2 linked regions of the Sphaerisporangium rubeum genome follow. The protein of the gene in region 2 interacts with the protein of the main gene of each other region in a pairwise test. Links are inferred from orthologs where the notes say so. Each region holds a gene or a part of one and is shown on either strand. Other genes may lie near its edges.

Region 1 (3,165 bases), 640 kb from region 2 along the record:
ATGGGAGCCCCTGGTGTCCCTCACCGGCAGCACCCTGCCCTACCTCGGAGACGTCGTCTCACAGGCGGTCTCCCGTGCGCAGGCCACCGTGGTCCTGATGACCCCCGACGACGTCGTCTCGCTGCATCCGAGCCTGCACGGGACGCACGAGGACAGCAAAGAAATCGGTCCGAGCATGCAGGCCCGGCCCAACGTCCTGCTGGAACTCGGAATGGCCCTGGCCATATACCGCGACCGCACGATCATCGTCACGGCCGGTGATCATCGTCCGATCACCGATCTCGGCGGTATGAACTACATCCGGCTCACCGATTCGGCGCAATGCCACAACAAGATCGCGACGAGACTCCAGATCGCCGGCTGCCAGATCAAGAACAATGGCCACGACTGGCTACGTCCGAGATTCCAGGCGCTGGCCTCGTATCGCCGGGAGCCGCCGGTGACATGAAAGAGCGTCCATGTGCCTCACATGGACGCTCTTTGATCGGGTGGAGCTATGGGGATTCGAACCCCAGACCTCCTCCATGCCATGGAGGCGCGCTACCAACTGCGCTATAGCCCCGCGCCACCGCTCAGGGACACCCCCACGCGGCGCTCGCCGAGCATATAGCCATCACCCGTCGTTCACCTAATCGGCCACCTCCCGGCCTTTCGGGTCAGGTGGTGGCCGTGTCCGGGACGTGTCAGGTGGCGGCGGTGGCCGACTCCGGCCGGTCGTCGCTGTTGACGGGGGTGGGGAGCGTGCCGGCGTTGTGCTCGACGAGGCGCCAGCCCTTGCGGCCTTCCGCGAGCACCGACCAGCAGCAGTTGCCGACGCCGCCGAGGGCCGGCCACAGGGCCTCGGGGAGGCCGAGGAGGCGGGCCACGCCGAGGCGGATGGCGGCGCCGTGTGAGGCGACGACCAGGGGGCCGTCGCCGGTGAGGCGGTCGGCCCAGCGCAGGGTCGCGGCGGCCACGCGGTCGGCGACCCCGGTGACCACCTCACCTCCGGGGGCCTCCCACGCGGCGTACTCCACGGGCCAGCTCGCGCGGATCTCCGACCGGGTCAGGCCCTCCCACTCGCCGCCGCCGCGCTCGCGCAGATCCTTGTCGACCATGATCTCAAGGCCGGTGAGCGCGGCGAGCTTGGCCGCCGTGTCGTGGGCCCTGCGCAGGTGGGACGACACGATCATCGAGGGCCGCAGCGCCGCGAGCAGTGCCGCCGCGCGGGCCGCCTGCGCGACGCCGGTCTCGTCGAGCGGGATGTCGGTGTGACCCTGGAAGCGTTGCTCGACGTTCCACTGGGTCTGGCCGTGGCGCCAGAAGACGATGCGGCGGTCGCCGCGCGCCGCCTCACTCACCCGTGGTCCCGCGGCTCCGCTGCTCCTGCACGCGCAGGACGCTCTCAGGCAGCGGGATGGCCGGGCAGTCCTTCCAGAGGCGCTCCAGCGCGTAGAAGGTGCGGTCCTCCTCGTGCTGCACGTGGACCACGATGTCCAGGTAGTCGAGGAGCACCCAGCGGCCCTCACGCTCTCCCTCGCGGCGCACGGGTTTGGCGTGCGCCTCGATGCGCAGGCGCTCCTCGATCTCGTCCACGATCGCACGCACCTGGCGGTCGTTGGAGGCGGAGCACAGCAGGAAGGCGTCGGTGATCACGAGCTGGTCGCTGACGTCGTAGGCGATGATGTCGTCCGCCAGCTTGTCGGCCGCGGCCTCGGCGGCGACTCTCACGAGCTGGAGGGATTTGTCCGATGCTGTCATAGATAAGGGTCGTTCCTCCGGTGAGGGATACGAGGTCCAGCACTTCCCATTATCAGGATGCCCGGTAAAGACCTCGCTTGTTGATGTACTGCACGATCCCGTCAGGAACGAGATACCAGATGGGTTCCCCCGCGGCCACCCGCTGCCGGCACTCCGAGGACGAGATCGCGAGCGCCGGGATCTCGACCAGGCTGACCTTCCCCTCCGGGAGTCCCGGATCCTGCAGCACATGACCGGGCCTGGTACAGCCTACGAAATGCGCCATGGTGAAAAGCTCGTCGACGTCCCGCCAGCTCAGAATCTGCGCCAGCGCGTCGGCGCCGGTGATGAAGAACAGCTCCACGTCCGGCTCGTACAGTGCGGCGATGTCGCGCAGAGTGTCGATGGTGTAGGTGGGGCCCGGCCGGTCGATGTCGATCCTGTTGACGGAGAACCTCGGGTTGGACGCGGTGGCGATCACCGTCATCAGGTAACGGTCCTCGGCCGCCGACACGATCTGGTCGGCCTTCTGCCAGGGACGTCCCGTCGGCACGAACACCACCTCGTCGAGCCCGAAGTGGTGCGCCACCTCGCTCGCCGCCACCAGGTGACCGTGGTGTATCGGGTCGAAGGTTCCGCCCATGACACCGAGCTTCCTGGTCCGGGCCCCATTCCTCATGCGAGGGACCCTAGCCTGCCGCGCTCCGGCGACCGGCGATCGCCCCCCGTGGCCGGAGAAATCCACAGGCACAGGCAACGCCGCGCGCACGCATCTGGCCCGACGTAGCATGCCGACCATGACCACCACCACCCCGGACCGCAACCGCGTCCAGCTACCCGGCATCAGCTCCCGGGCCTACGAGCACCCCGCCGACCGCTCGGCACTGGTCGCGATGCGTTCGCTCTCAGGCTTCGACGCGGTGCTCAAACGCACCTCCGGCCTGTTCAGTGAGCGCCGCCTGCGGCTGATGTTCCTCGGCTCCTCGGTGCGGGCGAGCGAGACCCAGTTCCGCGGCCTGTACGACATGGGCCGCGACAGCGCGTTCCTGCTCGACCTGCACCGCGTGCCTGAGATCTACGTCCAGCAGGACCCGAAGCCCAACGCCATGGCGATCGGGTTCGACGACCCGTTCATCGTGGTCAACACGGGCCTGCTCGACCTCATGGACGAGGAGGAGCTGCGTTTCGTCGTCGGCCACGAGACGGCCCACATCCTGTCGGGACACGCCGTGTACGGCACGATGCTCGCGATCCTCACGCGGCTCGCCACCCGGGTCGCGTGGATCCCGCTCGGGTACATCGGCCTGCGGATCATCGTGACCGCGCTGGAGGAGTGGCACCGCAAGGCCGAGCTGTCGGCCGACCGCGGCGGCATGCTGTGCGGGCAGGACCCCGACGCGGCCATGCGTGCCCTCATGAAGCTCGCCGGCGGCTCGCGGCTGCACG
Region 2 (3,284 bases):
CTTCGATGACGTGCGCCGAGGAGACCGGCAGGTCCTCCTCCCTGAGCACCGCCGCGGCCCGCGCCATCCACCGCTCGATCGGCCGTTCCGGACAGGCGAACAGGTGGTCGTACCACCCCGGCGACCGGACCCCGGCCCCGTACCCGCTCCAGGACGCGAGCCGTCCGTACGTCCACGGCACCCAGGTCATCTCGACCTTGACCCTCGGCAGCCCCCGCAGCAGCCGCTCGTCCGGCGCGGCCGGCCCGATCTCCCGCAACGCCGGCACATGCCAGGCCCCGCAGACGACCGCCACCCGCCGGTACCCGTCCTTGAACGCTCCCCGGACGACCTTGCGCATGTACGCCTCACGCCGAGCCTCACGCTCGTCCGGCACGTACCCTTCCCGCACCGCCGCCATCGCCTCGGCGATCACCTCGAACGGCGCGTCCCCCCGATGCTCGACGACGTCCTCCCACCACCGCTCCGCGTCGTCATACCCGGCCGCCTCCGCCAGCCTCCCGATCGGATCCCTCCCCGCGGGCCCGAAGTCCTCGACCCCGTCCTCGGCGACCTCGTGATCGCGCGACCCCTCCGGTTCCCGAGCGGCATCCAGGTCCCGCGAGGCACTCGGCGGCTGCGCGGCGTCCGGGCCCTTCGAGGCGTCCCGTCCGGCGGCGTCGCGCGAAGAAGGTGCCAGGCTGTACGCGGCGGGGAGGTCGCAGAAGCGGACCGGGACGCCGGCCGCGAGCGCATAGCGCATGGCCTGCCATTCCGGTGAGAACGCCGCGAACGGCCAGAAACCAGCCCGCGACGGCTCGCTGGGAACGTGCGCCAGCAGTGCGACCGGCGGCTCCATGTCCGGTTCCCCGGCCAGCCCGACGAGCGCGTCCGCCTCAGGCGGCCCCTCGATGAGCACGATGTCCGGCCGGACCCGCCGCAGCTCCGCCACAAGGGCCCGCGCCGACCCCGGCCCGTGATGCCGCACCCCGAGCACCACATGGACCGCCGCGCCATCCGTCCCCTGTGCCGACCCGACGGCGGCGGAATCGGAGAGTACGCCGATCGGCCCTCCACCTGGGAGGGAGTGGGATACGCCGGCATCGGCAGAACCGGACGGTACCCCGGCCGACTCCCCACCTGCGAGAGAGGCGGACATACCGACAGCCGAAGAACCGGACGGCACCTCCACCTGCTCCCCGCCTGTCAGGGAGGAGGACATACCGGGAGACGTGCCGGCGGCAGGGGTCGTGGTGGTGGGGTCAGGCATCGCGGCAGGCCCGGTAGAAGTCGCGCCACTCCGGACGCTCGCGGACGACGGTTTCGAGGTACTCGTTCCAGATGACGCGGTCGGAGACGGGGTCCTGGATGACGGCGCCGACGATACCGGCGGCGACGTCGGCGGGACGCAGGACGCCGTCGCCGAAGTGCGCGGCCAGGGCGATGCCGCTCGTGAGGACGGAGATGGCCTCGGCGGTGCTGAGGGTGCCGCTCGGGGACTTGACGGTGGCGCGGCCGTCGGTGGTGGCGCCGGAGCGGAGCTCGCGGAAGACGGTGACGACGCGGCGGATCTCCTCCATCGCGGTGGTGGTCTCCGGCAGCTCAAGAGCGCGGCCGAGCTGGGTGACGCGGCGGGACACGATGTCGACCTCCTCGTCCTCGGTGGCGGGGACGGGAAGCACGACGGTGTTGAAGCGGCGCCGCAGCGCGCTGGACAGCTCGTTGACCCCGCGGTCGCGGTCGTTGGCGGTGGCGATCACGTTGAAGCCGCGGGTGGCCTGCACCTCCGTCGCGAGCTCCGGCACCGGCATGGTCTTCTCCGACAGGACGGTGATCAGCGCGTCCTGCACGTCGGACGGCATGCGGGTGAGCTCCTCGATCCGCGCCAGCCGGCCCTCGGCCATGGCCCGCATCACCGGGCTCGGGGTGAGCGCCTCACGGGACGGCCCCTCCGCGAGCAGCCGCGCGTAGTTCCACCCGTACCTGACCGCCTCCTCGGCCGTCCCCGCCGTCCCCTGCACCAGCAACGTCGAGTCCCCGCTGATCGCCGCCGCGAGGTGCTCCGACAGCCACGTCTTCGCCGTGCCCGGCACACCGAGCAGCAGCAGGGCCCGATCGGTGGCGAGCGTCGCGACCGCCACCTCGACGACCCGCCGCGGCCCGATGTACTTGGGGCTGATCTGATCCCCGTCCCCGAGGATGTAGGTCGTCACGGCCCACGGCGACAGCCGCCACCCCGGCGGCCGCGACCGGTCGTCGGTCTTGGCGAGAACCGCCAGCTCCTCGGCATATTGATCTTCCGCGTGCGGACGCAGGACTGTCATCGGTGTTGTCAGCTCGCTCTCACGTAGGGGTGACACGGAATGGGGAGGTTCGAGGTCGTCGCGGCGGCCGGTCTCGTCCGGCGAAAGGCCATGGTCCTCGCGGCCGGCCTTGTCCGGCGATAGGGCCGTGGTCCTCATGGCCGGCCTCGTCCGGCGAAAGGCCACGGTCCTCGCGGCCGGCCTTGTCCGGCGAAAGGGCCGTGGTGGTCGGGCCGGCCTCGTCCGGCGAAAGGGTCGCGGTCGTCGCGGCGGCCGGAGCCCGGCGGACGTGGCGCGGCAGGGACCGCGCGGTCGTGCGGCGGCCCGGAATCGGTCAGCCGGCGGTCGGCGGTCGTCACGGTGGTCCCAGCTCGGTGAGCATGGCGTGGCGGAAGCGGAGGACGTCGGCGACGTCCTGGACGGCGGGTTCGGGGGAACGGGAGGCCGCGGTCGCGTGGCCGGAGGGGTCGGCGCGCTCGCCGGCGAGGCGGGTGAGTTCGCCGAGGTTCCAGGGCTGGTGGCCGACGGTTTCGACGATCTTGTCGAGGACGGCATCGGTGAGGGCCGGGCCCCAGGGGCCGGGGATGCCGCCGAGCATCATGATCAGCTGGCCGTCCACGGGCTGGCCTCGCACCAGCTCGGCGGCCTGGCCCGCGCGCTCGGCCGGTGGCAGGACGGCGAGCAGGTCGGTGAGGGGCTCCACGGCGAACAGCGCGCGAGCCCACTCGGGGTCGTTCTGGAGCACCACGGCGCGTTCCCAGCCGAGCCTGACCTCGCGCGGCCACTCCTCGACCTTCAACCGGACGATCTGCTTCGGCGGAAGGCCGAACCGGCCGGTCCAGAAGGTGAGAGGGGTGCGTGCGACGACCTGTTGGAGCCACCAGCTTCCCTGGCCGGTGCCTGCGGGGGCTCGTGAACGGATGCCGTCGCGCTCCATGGCGGCGTCGCACTCGGCGGGAGGCTCGGCGACGAGGCGGTCGCCGGACAGCGTCAGGCACCTCT

Evidence for each region.
Region 1: the proteins of BJ992_RS12090 (region 2) and rsfS interact in binary tests that used the Escherichia coli proteins (3 or more experiments, as listed by UniProt). The link is inferred for Sphaerisporangium rubeum from one-to-one orthologs.

Annotation. Positions count from the first base shown.
Region 1 is NZ_JACHIU010000001.1:2,188,035-2,191,199, reverse strand. The notes cover bases 37-2,887. They hold rsfS (ribosome silencing factor), read right to left. Parts: upstream 1,741-2,887; coding sequence 1,333-1,740; downstream 37-1,332. Other genes in these bases: BJ992_RS09360 (M48 family metallopeptidase), read left to right, coding at 2,517-2,887; nadD (nicotinate-nucleotide adenylyltransferase), read right to left, coding at 1,793-2,398; BJ992_RS09375 (histidine phosphatase family protein), read right to left, coding at 684-1,340; BJ992_RS09385 (CATRA conflict system CASPASE/TPR repeat-associated protein), read left to right, coding at 37-448. Outside these bases: more of BJ992_RS09385, read left to right, coding at 1-36; more of BJ992_RS09360, read left to right, coding at 2,888-3,165. UniProt on the Escherichia coli protein: Functions as a ribosomal silencing factor. Interacts with ribosomal protein uL14 (rplN), blocking formation of intersubunit bridge B8.
Region 2 is NZ_JACHIU010000001.1:2,832,487-2,835,770, reverse strand. Bases 273-3,242 are described here. They hold BJ992_RS12090 (ATP-binding protein), read right to left. Parts: upstream 2,304-3,242; coding sequence 1,242-2,303; downstream 273-1,241. Other genes in these bases: BJ992_RS12085 (DUF5691 domain-containing protein), read right to left, coding at 2,638-3,242; BJ992_RS12095 (DUF5682 family protein), read right to left, coding at 273-976. In the rest of the region: more of BJ992_RS12095, read right to left, coding at 1-272; more of BJ992_RS12085, read right to left, coding at 3,243-3,284.